DNA from 2 places in the Microcoleus sp. genome. Region 2 is predicted to be linked to the other one. Evidence: riboswitches for the same ligand, from Rfam matches in the RefSeq annotation. Region 2 holds a riboswitch; the other holds the start of a gene.

Region 1 (7,786 bases), on a different contig from region 2:
ATTCACATCGCAAGTTTTTTCTACTAGCAGGAATGAAGCCAAAACGCGAATAGAAATCTGGACAGCCCAGCACAACCACTGCGTGAAATCCCGATCGCACACACTCTTGTAAACCATGCTGGATCAGTAAGGTTCCTATACCTTGGCGCTGATAGTTGGGAAGAACTGCCACAGGTCCCAAGCCCAGAATCGACAACTCCCTGGAACAGTTCTCAACCAATGTAACCGGACTGAAAAAAACCTGTCCGACAATGCGATCGGATTGCACTGCAACAAAGGAAAATGTAGATCTAATTCCGCGCAATCGATCTACTAAATTTGCCTCATTTGCTCGCCCGAATGCCGTCATGTTAACTTCGCGAACGGCTGTTAAATCTTCTGGTTTTTCAGTCCGAATATCCATACTATTGAGTTTAACCTGTTTTAATACGATCGCGTCACTGTCCTGATTGTGGCACAAGCTGACCAGAAGACAATCGTTTAATCCCCTCCATCGCTGTAGTTTCTCCTGCTTTGTCTCCACCCTCGCGGGCATTTTTCAAAGCTCGTTCGTAGGATTCCAAAGCTTTAGCATACTGACCTTGACCTTCATAAATCGCACCCATATTATTCAGCAAACGTCCCACACTTGTCTTGTCACCGATGGCTTCTAGCATAATCATTGCTTGCTGAAAATAGATCAGGGCTTGACTATCTTTACCAAGTTTCCGAGAAGTAAGTGCCATGTTATTGAGCAAGCGACCGACCCCCGCCCTATCTGCTATTTCGCGGCGAATTGCCAAAGCTTGCTGGTAAAATTCCATCGCTCTGTTGAAGTCGCCGATGTTGTAATAGACTCCACCCATGTTATTGAGGGTACGCCCTAAATCTCGTCGATCGCCCTTAGCGGTGCGAATGGTTCGGGCTTGCTGGTAAAATTCGATCGCCTTGGCATAATTTCCCTGTTCTCCATACACAGCCCCAATATTGTGAAAAGATTCTCCAATTTCAATTTCATCCTCAGCAGTTTTAGCTAATTCCAAAGCTTCTTGATGCAGTTTCATCGCTTCGGAAAAATTGTCGGCAACCCGGTTGATAAAACCCATGAGATTGAGGGTTCGCGCCGTGCTACTCCTAGCCCCGATGTCTCGGTTAATGACTAAAGCTTGCTGCAAAACTGCTAAAGCTTTGGGAAGCAAACCGATTTCGCCGTAAACTTCCCCCAAATTGTTGAGGGTTTCTCCTATCCCCGGTTTGTCACCTAATTGCTGGCGAATTGCCAAAGCTTGTTCAAAAGCTTGGATTGCTTCCCGAAACAAACCTTGGCGGTGATCCTTTATGCCTTTTTCCAGGAGTGTGTCTGCTTGTGTTTTGGGGTTTGTTGCTTGGGCGCGATCGGTCCCTGGGAAGCGCCTAGGATTTATTATTGGAGCAGATGCCAGAGCCTCTGAGAGACCTAAGACTGTCAGCGCAGGCGATAGGACAAGAGTTATAGCTGCGACATAGCTGAAGTGGTAAGAGCGGCTGTACACCGAACAAGTCCTCCAAAAGCCAAATTATCTAACTTTCAAGATAGAGCTATTTTGGCTTACTGGCACATTTGTTATCAGCTAATATCTTCTGAGCTTGCTTATGGAAAATTCCTTCTCTCACCAAATAGCCATAATCAGTGGTATATTGTTGAGTGCGGAAATCAGAACTGGGTTTTTACTGAATGGAAGTGATGCTTGTTCTGAACTATGCAAGATGATATCTTTTGTGTCAAGTGTGATCCAGGCAATTCCTGACAATACTTGAACTTCTCGATGAGTTTGAGGCACTCTGTATACCTCGTTTTTCATCAGGATAATGCGATTTGGTGCTACTAACTCGGAAGCTGTTTGAAGCATACTATCTCCTGTGAAATTAAATTGTCACCAACCAAAAAATCCGAAAATCAAAAGCAATAATTATGGGAAAGGTTTATTGGTAATAATGCCGATCGATCCAAGCGCGCATTTCATCATCCGTCGCGGCCCACGTAGAGCGACCAGTCAAGGGATCGAAACCGTGCCACCAACTATTACCATCGCGATCGGCAGTCTGCCAAATTCTCAGTTTATCCCCGCCCACAGCGGCGACTAGCAAAAACTGTCCAATTTGATTCATAGCTGAAAAGAGCCATTGCCCTTGCGGTTTTTTGGCGGGTAAAGCTGGAAGGTCAATCCCAACAAATCTCAATGGTTGGGATTTTTGCACTTTTTTATAAGTAGACATAGCCAACACCTAAGTAGTGTTAATTTTCACAAAAATTACAGGCTATATTGGCAAATATTACTATTTTTTACTGCCAAATATAGACAACACAATTTTATGAAAATCAATCTGTTACCTCATGAATTAACCTTAACTCTTTGGTAATTGACTATCAAATCATTGTTTGCATAGATTGTATGAATAAAATCGATACTTCGATTTAGTTAGCTCAAGTCAAGGGGAAAAACCCCCGCTAATGCTGGCTTTGGGGGAGGGGAGACCTTAGCGATCGAGGCGATGGGGGGGAGTTTTCCTTAGTATTAGTCTTCCATGGTCCGTCTAGGATTAAATACCCGGAGGCTCTCCCTCCCATGGCTGATTACCAATTCCGGTTGTATCGGAATGATTAGAATGATTAAACCACAGAGGACACAGAGGACACAGAGAAAGAGAAGAGAGAAATAATAATTCTGATGTCAACGGATTTGATATGATTACCAGTTCTCAATTCCCAATTGCGACTTTACCTAATGTTTGTGTCAGCGTTCATCGGATTTTGATAACTGCCAAAGTTGGATTTCATAACACAAATGCTGGTCAAAAAGTTTGCCTGCTGCCAATCCTTCAACCACCAATTTTTTGAACCAGCGACGAAATATCCAGCGCAAGAGTTTGTGTATGGGCGGAACTGCGATCGCAATTAAGTCTGCAACATAAATCATCGTGTTTAGTCCATACCTGCGGAAAGTATCGACATACAAATCGATGGTGGGCAAAATATGGGCGGAAATATCCTCAGTTTTGACTAAACTAAATCCAGCCTGTTTTAAGGCTCCATGAAGTTCTGTAACAACATGACAATTAGAGAACATTCCCTCTTTATAATTAGCATCAGAGCGCAGCATATCGGCAAGCAACACGTAGCCACCAGGATTGAGGATTTTGGCGGCGCCGTTAGCAATATCAACGGCAGACATATATTGGCTACTTTCGCTAAAGAGGATTAGATCGTAGGATGTGGTTGCTTGGAAGTTTTCAAAGGTTGTGAGGTGGAAGATGGTGCGATCGCCTGTACACTTGAGAAAGCGCTGTTGTTGAAATGGATCGGGTGCGAGTCCTTCGACTGCAAAACCGCGATCAAGCAAATAAGCCGCATTTCCCCCAATCCCACAGCCCACATCCAGGATGCTATGAGTGCCTTGGGGGATGGCATCCAACAGTTTTACAGTATAAGCTTGCTGAGCGATACGTAATCGCGGGAGTGTTAGTTCATCCGCCGGCACGGGTAGAGTTTCCCAATAGCCATAGTGAAGATAGGGGGATTCTGTCAAGCCCAAATAGTAATTAAGCGCTGCATTTTGGTAGCGAGTTACGTTGGAAATTTCGATGGATTTTGGCTGGGACATTGGAAAAATTCCGTAAGTTTTAGGGTTTCGGGCAGGGTTGAAATTCTTCCCAGCGGTTGCATACTTGTTCATAGCACTCAACCGGCGAAATTGCCAAATTTTGCAACAAATTGATATCTATGTGATTATTAGCAAGCAGTATAAAAATAATTGCTTTTTCAGGTTTGTAACTAGCAATAATTTGGCTTAAATTTGAAACAGTATTTTCCTCTAATTCTAGTTCTTCCAAATAAGCAGTGGCGTGGGATTGGGAAATAAACTGCAAATCGTACTTTACAGTATCTACGCTCCAATTGATAGCACCATTAATGGGAGTATGGATTTGGCAAACAACCATACCTCGTCCTAGATGCCAAAAGCCATTCCATGCAGTATATCCGATCGACAAAATATTCTGATGAATAAACAAGTTTTGCCAGTAGCCAAAACTACCCTGCCAAACACTATCTTCGATTCGCATTTCTTTTAGTTTCCCGTTGCGCCGACGCCAAGCAGTTTTAACTCAAAATTGCGTTTTTGTCGATCGTCCAAGGGAACGCAACAGCAGATTATTTGTAAAAATACTGAACTAACCATCATCCATACCTCGCAGATGAAAAAGAACAGGTAAACAAATCGGCGGGCATCCTGACTCAGAGAAGCAATAATCTCATTACAGTTGCGGGACAGCGCCGGATTTGCACCGAACTTTCCCCCTTACGTCTGATGTGTGTTTGTCATCAGAGCCGATCGATATACGGGAATATTACCACTATTTTGGATATTTGACAAAAAACTGATTAGACATCTGCAACAATTATTGTGGAGTAGTCCATAAAGTCTGTTATTGACAGACTTTTCACCCGAAGTACATTAGACTTATCGAAAACAGAAATATTTAGGAGATCGCTTTTTTATTCAACTACATAAATGCTTAACCCTTTTTTCGCATCAATATCAAACTTCAATCCCACCTCCTGTTCGTTGGTAATTACAACTTGTTCCTGGCAAACATCATTAATCATAATATTTTCAATCGTAGCCAACTGACAGAATGAGGATGCCTCGTTAACTAGAAAAATATTTTTTCCAACAGACAAAGTGATTTCCTTAACTTTTGCAACTCCCGCTCTCGGTTTCTTAAACCACTCTGTAATTTGACCAATTTCCTTAGCTTTACCGATTCCAGTTTGCCGCGAAATAACTTTAAAAGTCACTAATTCCGCTAGAGATTGGCACAATATCTCAACAAATTCACCCAATTCTAGCAGTTCTTTAGTACCTACAGTATCATCTACAATAGATCCGTGTGCAGCATCATTCCGATAGGTAATTAATTCATTTAGTTCTCCTTCCGCAGTATTTTGGCTCCCTAGAACCTCCTCTACAAATTGCTTAACTGTTCGATGCTTATTCACCCAATCCCAAGCATTCGATATTCCAGCATCAGCAAATAATTTTTCTAGCACTTCTCTGCGTAAATTCTGTTCGTGTAAAAGAAAAGCATCAGGTATTAATTTGTATTTTCCTTGAGCCGTTACTCCATCAAATAAACCTTGAATTACCTCATTAATAGACAGGTGTTCAAATCTCTTTTTCTTAAGATCGAGTAATAACCTTCCCACACCTATCTGATGGGTATCTTTAATGCTTTTTTCCAAATCTGAATATTCTGTAACAATATCGGGTAAAAGTTCCAGCCACTCTGCAATTAAATCCTCAACAAAGCGCTCGTAAATAGCATACAAGCGTGTAACTACAGCACAGCGATCGTAAACTAGCCACTCCAGTTCACTAGGAACCCCTTCTATTAGTTTAGTAAATTGCGTATTTTCGTCGGCTTCCGGTTGTGTTGGAGTGTCATTTCTAAATACAATTTCTCTCAGCCTGTCGTTGGTATTGATAATTTTATGTACTGTGGAAATATTCACATTTACTATCTTGAGAAGCTCATCAAACATCTCAACTTATTCTCCGATAACTTGCGATAGCATTTCGTCAAACATCCTAATTCGAGATTGGATGTCAGCCTTAGTTCTACCTTCACCTGTTAAAAGACGCGATTCTTTCCGATCAAAGAGCTTCTTTGTTTCTTCAATTACTTGTGATTTTTTATCGATCAATAGTTCTGATTTATCCAAATGCCTGCTCAATCCAACCATAACGGCATCATAGTAAGCTTTATAAGAATTTTTCTTCCAAGTCCCTGACTTGGGTTCAAAGGGTTTGAACAAACTTTCTTCATAGATTTGATGAGCCAGATTGAGTGTTTGTAAAAAAACATCTTTTAAAAATTCGATGTCTCGCTCAGAGAACCCCAGGCTTTTCATCATGTACAGATCGAGAAATCCTTCCATACCATTACGGAAATACTCTACATTACGCAAAGCAAAAAAACGCAGAACTAACTCTGCATCTTCCATCTTTTTATAAAGATTATTTGTTGATAATTCTGGGCTGTTATCTTCGATCGGAATTCCCCAAGCTTTAGCAAATATGGGATGGCGCGCTAATTCTATTAATAGCGAATCAAATTTTCCATAATACAAGCAATTTCTCACTTCTTGCTGACTTAGATCCACTCCACCAGTATTCAGACGCTCGAAGGTCTTCTGTTTGAGAAATAAACCCTCTTCAGGATCGGATGTTGATTCTCTAAGAATTACTATAGATGAGATAGAACGACGGTTGAGACCAGCCTTAATTTTACCAGGAAGCTGTTCGTATTTAAGTTTATTTAGTTCTGGCCAAAGTTCAAGTCCTGTCAGCGCAAATTTATTTGTATAAAAATCTTGAATAGCGGTGATTCTCTGTTGACCATCCATTACTTCATAAGAGTAGTAATCAATCTCATAAAGAATAATAGGCGGAACGGGAATGTTAATCAAAAACGACTCAATTAGTCGTGACTGCATCTTAATATCCCAACGCGCCCTTCTCTGATAAAATGGGCGCAAATTCATGTACTTAGGATTTTTTGACAGCGCTTCCACAAAGTTGGGAAGCTTTTCACGGTTGATTTCTGTAAGTATTCTCTTCTCTCCTGATTCATACTTCTCGTTAATCTCAACCTCAGATGTTTTAGTCCAAATTTTTGAGAGAGATTTCTCCCACATTTTTTCTTCAACAGACGCAAGTGGCATTTTTTATATCCTCTGTTATGGCGGCTCTTATGAATGATTATAGCATTTCTAGACTTAGCCTAAGTTCTCAGGCTCCAATAGCTCTTAAAAACTCAGCAGGCGCGATCGCACTTATCAATTCTCCTAGCCCGATCGCCAATATCTCCTCATTTTCATAATCTTTTCATTTTTACTGGTTTTATGCTAAATTAAAACAATGAAAGAATTATAAAAAACCACAATGAATCATCAGGCGCTCTGCCGTAAAACCTATCAAATTGGTATATTCGGGCTATTACTAGGAGTTTGGCTCAGCGGGTGCAGCAGTCCGACAACAGAGCCTCAAACCAAGCAGAATGGCGATTCTAGCGCCACTGCTAGCGATTCGACCAAAAAAGATAAAAAAGTCATTCTTACCACCTTTACCGTCCTGGCAGACATGGCTCAGAACGTTGCGGGGGATAAGGCGATCGTCCAATCCATCACCAAGCCTGGGGCGGAAATTCACGGCTATGAAGTTACACCCAGCGACTTAAAACGCGGACAAAATGCTAATTTGATTTTAGAAAACGGCCTCAACTTAGAGCGTTGGGCAACCCGATTTTACAACAGTCTCCCTAAAGTTTCTCACATTACTCTAAGTGAGGGAGTCTCACCAGTAAATATTGCAGAAGATGCCTATCGTGGCAAACCTAATCCCCACGCTTGGATGTCTCCTAAAAATGCTGTAATTTACGTCGAAAACATTCGCAAGACATTAGGAAATCTCGATCCGGCTAATGCTGCAAGCTATAACGCAAATGCGGCAAAATACAGCCAGCAAATAAAGGCGATCGATGCCAAACTAAAACAAGCTATTTCAGCCATTCCCCCCGACAAACGTTACATAGTAAGCTGCGAAGGAGCTTTTTCCTACATCGCCCGCGATTACGGCTTAAAAGAAGTTTACCTGTGGCCGGTTAACGCAGAACAACAAGCCACACCGAAACAAGTGGAACGGGTGATTAATACAGTCAAAGCTAACCAAATACCGGCTGTATTTTGCGAGAGTACCGTCAACAACAA
Region 2 (7,786 bases):
CCGGTTGAATTTCCGTAATTGCTTTCTGGGCCTCCCCATCCGCGCCGCCATATTCACCCCGTACAAAAACTAGGGGAATTACGGCAAGTGCGACAACTGCAATTACCAACATCCAATTTTGTTGCGAAGTAGCTTGCTGATTTTTCGTCGGTTTTTGACTCATCACTTAAGACTCCTGTTTCAATAATTTTAGAATTTCCAACTCCGGTTGCCCGTAAGAATGCAGCCAATTCCACACCAATAAAGTCAGCAATCCTTCACTAATAGCCAGGGGTACTTGAGTAATCGCAAAGATGCCTGCAAACTTGATAAACGAAGCCAAAAAACCGCCACTCGCCGCCGGAAAAGCTAACGCCAACTGCATCGAAGTCACCACATAAGTCAGCAAATCAGCCAAAGCTGCGGCACAAAAAATTGCCACCCGTTGCCTACCAGTTCCCATCAGCAACTGATAGATAAAATACGCAGCGAACGGCCCCACAATCGCCATCGAAAACATATTAGCTCCCAGCGTTGTCAGCCCGCCGTGAGCCAACAAAACCGCCTGAAAAAGTAGCACTAAAGCACCGAGTACCGCCATCACCGAAGGACCAAACAAAATCGCACCCAAACCCGTACCCGTTGGGTGAGAACAACTCCCCGTTACCGAAGGAATCTTCAAAGCAGAAAGCACAAAAGTAAACGCGCCAGATAAAGCTAATAATAGTTTAAGTTCCGGGTGTTCTTTGGTAATTCGGGCGATCGCACGCAAACCTACCACAAAAAAAGGCAACGCCACAATCCACCAAAAAACAGCCCATTGCACAGGCAAAAAACCTTCCGAAATGTGCATAGCAGCGGCCGGTGTCGCCGAACCCAAAACCAGATAACAACTCAAGCCAGCCATCAATCCCAGACTGACAATTTTGCGACTTCGCGCCTTCATCAAGTACCTCGCAGATGAGACTAAGTGAACCAACACATCGGCGGGCATCCTGACTCAAAAAGCAACAGGGCTTTCATTACAGTTGCGGGACAGCGTTGGACTTCCACCAAACTTTCCCCATTACCTCCAATGGCTGCTCCCCATTAGAACCGACTTGTTAGATTGAGTATAGTCGATCGCGCAAATCTCAGCAGATATTTTACAAAAATTCTGATTAAATCAGTCAAAATTAGCGATCGTCTTCTCTTCTCTTCCTTCGTGTCCTTAGCGTCTTCGCGGTTCGTTCAAATACTATCACCAAACAAATCAAAGCTATAATCTTAGTAAGTTTTGAGGAAAGCCGCAATGTTAAATGATAAATTATCGACGTACTCACCCTCACCCGAAGAACGAAAAAACTTATATCAACCACCTCCAGATAACGAACTTAAAGAATTAATTCCAGGATTGCTAAAAGCAAAATTGCTCATACTTTGGGCAGAACGCATGGACTGGTTTTTGGGTTTAAATATGGGTATTTACCAAGACTCAGATCAAGAGTCTATCATGCCAGATGCTTTCTTAAGTTTAGATATAGAACGGTTTTACCATGAAGAATTGCGTCCCAATTACCTATTGTGGAATGAAAATATTATACCAAGTTTTGTCCTCGAATTGCTTTCGGCTACTTATCACCAAAAATACACCGGAAAGTGGGAAAGATATCAAGATTTAGGCATACTTTATTACGTCATTTATTCTTCCCGCCGCCGTCGTAAACCTCATTTGGAAGTATACAAGTTAGTCAATGGGAAGTACGAGTTACAGTCGGGAAATCCTGTTTGGATGCCAGAAATAGGTCTGGGAATTGGTTGTGAAAGGGGAAACTATTCTGGGGTGACAAGAGAGTGGTTGTATTGGTATGATGCCGATGGCACACGCTATCTGACACCTGAAGAACAAGTGAAACAATCAGCGCAGCGTCTCCAACAGGAATCACAACGTGCCCAACAGGAAGCTCAGCGTGCCCAACAGGAAGCTCAGCGTGCCCAACAGGAAGCTCAGCGTGCCCAACAGGAAGCTCAGCGTGCTGAACAATTAGCTCAACGTTCCGAACAATTAGCTCAACGATTGCGAGAGTTGGGAGTCGATCCTGATAATCTCAATTAATTGCAAAATCTCGTTCTTAGAACCCCGACTTCTTCAAGAAGTTGGGGTTTTATAGCAATCCTAAATCATATCAAATCCGGTAACATCGGAATTATTCATCTCTCTTATCTCCCTCTGTGTTCTCTGCGTTCTCTGTGGTTAAATCATTCCGATGCAGCCGGAAACGATATCATTCATGAGGATGTGTAGGGGTAGTGCCCCTGTGCCTACCCCAGCATAAGCGGGGGCAACCACGGGGGGATTGCCCCTACAACTCTATTTTGTTATTTCTGCGGGCATTTCGGATGAAGGCCACCCTGCAAACAAATATAAGCAATTTGACTTTGCTCTAAATTCTTAGCATCAGTAAAATCAACTCCTTGCAATCTACCAGATTTAGCACCCGCAGGACTTTGAATAAATTGATCGGAAGTATCTTTCCCTATAAACACCGCACCTTTAAAATTCGCTCCGGCTACATTCGCGCCCCTAAAATCAGCCAAACTCACGTCCGCATTCCGCAAGTTAGCATCTTGCAATCTTGTGTCTTTTAAATTGGCGTTTGCGAGTTTAGTGGAACTCAAATCAGCTTTTTGCAAGTTCGCACCGTTCAAATCTGCACCAGATAAATTAGCACCTTGCCATTCTGATTTCTCCAAATTTGTCAATGGCAATTGAGCGCCTTGAGCCTTAACCTTCCCCAAACGCGCACCAGATAAATTTGCTCCAGACAAATTGGCACTCCCGATATCTGCACCCGTAAAACTAGCATCTTTTAAGATAGCTTGCTGCAAATTTGCCCCGATTAAAATAGCACTACTAAAATTAGCTAAATTCAAATTGCCGTTGGAAAAATTAGCTTTGTTCAAGACAGCGCGCACAAAGCTAGTGCGATTCATTACAGCACTATTCAAAAATGCTCCGGTCAAATTTGCCCCTTCAAAATTGGCTCCGCTCAAGTCAGAAATCCAATCGTCAAATGTACCTGGTCGCCTGTCTTCTCCTGTGCCATAGAAGCGAGTTCCCTGCAAGCTGGCATTGGTTAAACTAGCATTTTTTAGCTTAATTCCAGACAAGTCAACTTTGTCTAATACTAATGTAAATTGAGCAGGACCCGCCGCACTTTGCCCTAAATCAGTGCGACTCAAATCTGCGCCGTTGAGCTGGCTGCTATACACTGTGAGAATTTTGCCGATCGCCCTTTGTACTGTGCGCTGGCGGACTGCGGCTAACTCCCGTTCCTGGGTCTTACCGCCGTAGCGGAGGGAATCGAGGTCGTTGCGAAAAGCTTGGTTCAACCGCTGCAAGTAAGGTAAAGATGAAGGCCCGGTACTGACTAAAGCTTGCTGGATCGCATCTAGCATGGTGCGATTGTCTTCTTGAGCTAGTAAATCCGTTAGCAGCGGTACGGCGCGGGAGTCTTCCACTGTTCCCAAGGCTAAAATTGCCGATCGCCGCCCTGCGGTCCCGTTTCCAGAATTAGGAGATAATTTATTAACTAAAGCTAAAAATATTTCGTCATTTCGCTGCCGAGAATCTCGTAAATTTGCTTGACTTTGAATATAGACTTGAGTGCCAATAAACAGAGTGAAAATCAATCCCGCAGTACCAATTGTGGCAATCACTAAAGTCGCCCCTGGATGTTGGCGAATCCAGTGCCACAAACTGTCATTTTCTGTGGTCTGTGTTTCGGGAGTCAAGACCAAAGCGGCAATCTGGGCATCTTCCTCTGTCCAATCTTGACTTTTCACCGGAGTGATAGATAATTGGTTCGATCGAGCATTGACGACCAAAGTATTCGCGAGGCGATCGTGTCCAGTTTTTCCGTGGTGGCGAAAAGCAAAAGCCCCATCTACCAGCATTGCCAAGCCGCTGAGCCCCCCTAAAATGATTAAATCTGGAAAAGCACCGCTCAAGCGCCACAGACCGTAAGCGACACCCAGAGGCACTCCCCAGCGTCCCAAACTTTCCCGAATCAGGACTCGCACCAAACCCGGAGGAGTACCCGAAGCTGTGACAACTTTCACCCCAAACCAGCGTTTAGGCAGAGTTTGACCGGTTCTGGCGAGTAAAAACAGTTCCCAGGCTGCCAGAACCGCTGGTGCCATCAGTGCCGCGGACCAGAATAGATTAGTCAGGGGTGCGACTCTGGGGTTGCGATCGCGCACAGGAATCCCTAAAGTACGGGAAACTGTCTCAGATGCTGCTGCTATTGAGGAGTTGAGTGGCACTGTTTGAGCATCCCGATTCACAAAAGCCCCGATACTGAAGGGAACTAGGGCACTAGCTGCGACTAAGGAAATTTCAACTACCCAAGCGCCACACCTGCGCACCAGCAGTGGCATTTGCTTGGATTGTGAGGGCCAAGACGGATCGGGTTGATTAATGCCACTGGGGGCGGTGGGGCTAGCCATATTCAAAATTTCCTATTAATTGTCGTTAGTATTTGAGGAATCTGGAGTAATTGTCAATTTATACGCTATGTAGATTAGCACTCCCAGAAGGGCAAGGGTCATCAGGGCAGAAATTAGCTGTACAACTGTATTGAAGACTGTCAGGAGAATTATCGCCCCCACGCCAAAGACTGCTACTTGACCTGGTTTGGGGAGGCTTTGAAACCTATGGAGAAACTGATTGTAGAAGGTTTCGACGGCGGGGTAGTTGTCTAAATTAATTTTGATTAGCGGCGATCGATCTAGTCTAGCTTTTAGTTCTCCGAATGCTTGCTGCCAGTTGAAATTATTTTGATAATTCATAAAAAAAATTGGGGAGTTACTTTAACTGTACCTTTGTCATTCTAGTACGGTCACATTGATAACAGTCACAAGAGCGTGTTCGGAATCACCGATCGTCCTCTACCCTCAAAGAAGTGGAAACTTCCGCTATTGTGTTGGGTTCAATAAGGATAAATATGAAGATACACTATCCGTGCGATCGCGCCAGACCGAGGTTAAGGTCGATCGCCACTTTAACCTTGGCAATGATTTTAGCTGCTGCCGGCACTGTTAGGAGCCAACCGCTACAAATTGCTCCGGGATTTCCCGAACCGCTAACTATGTCTGGAGTTTCCGGCGGCCCGAACAATAGTGGCGATTGCGGTTTTGTCGCCCCAGGGCCAAACCACGTCATCGAAGTCACCCAAGATTTACGTCACTGGCGGATTGCAGTACAAACCGCTGGAGCTCCGAGTTTGATGATTCAAGGGCCCAGGGGGCGTTTCTGCGTCCTACCGGCCAATGCTGCTGCGGGGACGGTAGAATTTTCCGGTTATGGCGATCGGGGAACTTATACTATTTTTGTCGGCGATCGAGCTCAAGGTCAACACCCCTATTCCCTCTCTATTTCTCAGAAACGAAACTAAAAAAACAACTGGATTTTAGATCCATAATCGATAGTTAAATCAACGCGCTTTTTACCAATCATTCGAGCATAATTCTGAATATCAGGCTCAATTCCCTGCAACATACTCTATACTAGCCAAGAATGCTCTAGCTGTGGAACAGTCGAATCGTAGAACAAAGAATCCTCACGCCTTTAGGCCCAGCAGTGTCAAGATAAGTTGTCTGTATTTGTAATTGAGCATTGGGCAACCCCCCCTTGGGCAGGGCTGTTTAATTTTTGGTGGCCGTGCCAAAGCCAGCCCTCCGAGAGCCCCAAATGTGCATAAAATCGTCTGTGAGGGGGTAGGCATTTTTGGCACAACCCCTACCTCATCCCTGTTTTTCGGAGAATGAAACAGCGCTGCCCTTGGGGGGCAGGGGGGGTTGCCCGATGCGCGATGCCCGATGCCCCATCCCCTACCCACCACTGACAGGGGGAATCAGTACAACTTCGTCCCCGTTTTGGAGGATGGTGTCAGGGGAGACGAATTCCAGATTAATCCCGAAGCGGGTACGATCGCGCCAGGGTTCTAATTGGGGATATTGGGCGATCGCGCGATCGAGCACTTGAGAGACTGGGGTAAGCATTGGAAATTCCCATGTTTGTTCAGAAACACTGTAGGCTTCGCTAAAGGCTGCAAAAAATTTAACGGTGATGGTAATCGAAGAGTTAGACACGATAATTAAGATCTCGAAATTTTAGCCAAGGCTCAAATACACAATACAATCTTATCTTGGGATAGCCTACTACCCAAAAGCGTAGGAAGTAAACACTAATTATCTAAAGACAGCTTTAGATAAGTTTACATAGGTTTTATAAAGCAGTAATAGTGAAGTTAACGCGATCGAGATATTTATGGCAAATCATGATTTTAAAGTGCTTCAAATTATTGAAGCAAAGGGTTGGTATGCCTTTGGCAGTACCAAGCAAAGCCAGCACGTTGAGAGGTGGGTAAGACCTGTCGTGTGTTGGGTGTTAGTAGAAGATAAAAAAAAGCGACGGATTGTGACTGCTACCGCTAGCTATCAGATCGAGATTGACGATAAAGAAGTAGAGTTTTTTGCCCACGAGAGCGAAATTCAAGATATAGAGAATCTGCCGAAGTCAGTTTCCGTATCAGAATTTCTCAAAACAGAAGATTAATTGAGTCAGAGAAAGAGTTTGTTTAAGAATAGATTAATTATTTTTTGCACAACTGGAAATGGGGAGAATGGGGAGAATCTTCCTTTTTCCTGACTCGGTTGGGCCCGCGAAGCGACACCAAGCCCTTCGACTACCCAGTGCCTACCGCCACTTCGTCACTCAGAGTGCCGTTTCCCTCAGCATAAACGCAGTCGAAGGGTCAAAGGGTCGAAGGACCTTATTCCTTCTGCGTTCTAAAAAATAAAGAGGGCGAAAGAGAGTAGGCAATGCCCACACGCTTCCGCCCTTGCTGAATAACAGGGTATGCATATGTTTTTAAATTATGGCAGTGAGGTTTTCGATCGATCAAGAGGGCTATTGCAATCGCCCACTTTTGCTTTGATCCTGTCTTTGCAAGGCTGAAACTATTTTAAACTGGAAATTTTAATTTGACGGAAACAGCTATTCAATGGTTAGAACAAAAAACAACAAGAATTAGGTGTAATAGTCGAGGGTGATGCGATCGAACCCTTGGATAGAGAAAAACCACCCAAACAGTAAGTTATGGGTAGTTTGGTCTCGAAATTAATTTATAGTTTCAAACCCCGCTGACAACAGGTTCAGGTATCTGCTGCCGCTGCCGCCGCCCAGTCATCACCATCGGCACACCGCCGGCTGGGCCTAAAGTCACCCCTCGACGCTTTGGTTGCACAGGCTTGTTCTGGGCTAATACTAGGTCGAAATCGCGCAAAATTTGTGCTAACACCAGTTTCATCTCCAACTGCGCCAGGGCCATGCCGATGCAGCGCCTGCTTCCCCCTCCAAAAGGGACATACTCGTAAGGGGAGAATTGCCTCTCCAAAAACCGTTCTGGTTTAAATTGCAGGGGTTCTGGATACAAGTCTTCGCGACGGTGGGTTAAATAAATCGAGCCGACCACAGCCGTACCAGGCTCTAGTTGATATCCCATCAGTTCCACAGGGGACTTGACTACTCGCGGAAAGGTGAGCATTCCCACCGGATAAATCCGCAGCGTCTCTTGACAAACGGCACTCAGATAGGGCAAGCGGAAAATCTCCATCGGGTCGGGATTTTCCCCCAAACTGTCCAATTCTTGTAGGAGTTTGTGGCGTACCGATGGTATGCTGTGAATCCAGTAAAATGCCCAAGCTAGGGCTGTGGCGGTGGTTTCGTGGCCGGCAAACAGCAGTGTCATTAACTCGTCGCGCA

What was found. A riboswitch is a leader RNA that binds a small molecule or an ion and turns the genes downstream of it on or off. The one in region 2 is predicted to bind cobalamin.
Region 1: another riboswitch for cobalamin. It lies ahead of ACBR23_RS22145 (hypothetical protein); the one in region 2 lies ahead of ACBR23_RS13485 (energy-coupling factor ABC transporter permease).

What each region holds. Positions count from the first base shown of each region.
Region 1 is NZ_JBGJZU010000071.1:18,916-26,701, forward strand. Features, by position in the region: gene ACBR23_RS22120 (GNAT family N-acetyltransferase) at 1-403, opposite strand, end outside; gene ACBR23_RS22125 (tetratricopeptide repeat protein) at 438-1,511, opposite strand; gene ACBR23_RS22130 (hypothetical protein) at 1,629-1,868, opposite strand; gene ACBR23_RS22135 (hypothetical protein) at 1,942-2,235, opposite strand; gene ACBR23_RS22140 (class I SAM-dependent methyltransferase) at 2,754-3,620, opposite strand; gene ACBR23_RS22145 (hypothetical protein) at 3,640-4,080, opposite strand; cobalamin riboswitch at 4,220-4,365, opposite strand; gene ACBR23_RS22150 (MAE_28990/MAE_18760 family HEPN-like nuclease) at 4,514-5,560, opposite strand; gene ACBR23_RS22155 (DUF262 domain-containing protein) at 5,567-6,742, opposite strand; gene ACBR23_RS22160 (metal ABC transporter substrate-binding protein) at 6,963-7,786, shown strand, end outside.
Region 2 is NZ_JBGJZU010000030.1:3,808-11,593, forward strand. Features, by position in the region: gene ACBR23_RS13480 (energy-coupling factor ABC transporter substrate-binding protein) at 1-163, opposite strand, end outside; gene ACBR23_RS13485 (energy-coupling factor ABC transporter permease) at 167-925, opposite strand; cobalamin riboswitch at 947-1,094, opposite strand; gene ACBR23_RS13490 (Uma2 family endonuclease) at 1,271-2,074, shown strand; gene ACBR23_RS13495 (pentapeptide repeat-containing protein) at 2,338-4,467, opposite strand; gene ACBR23_RS13500 (hypothetical protein) at 4,483-4,809, opposite strand; gene ACBR23_RS13505 (hypothetical protein) at 4,965-5,414, shown strand; gene ACBR23_RS13510 (MoaD/ThiS family protein) at 5,851-6,111, opposite strand; gene ACBR23_RS13515 (hypothetical protein) at 6,290-6,577, shown strand; gene ACBR23_RS13520 (cytochrome P450) at 7,155-7,786, opposite strand, start outside.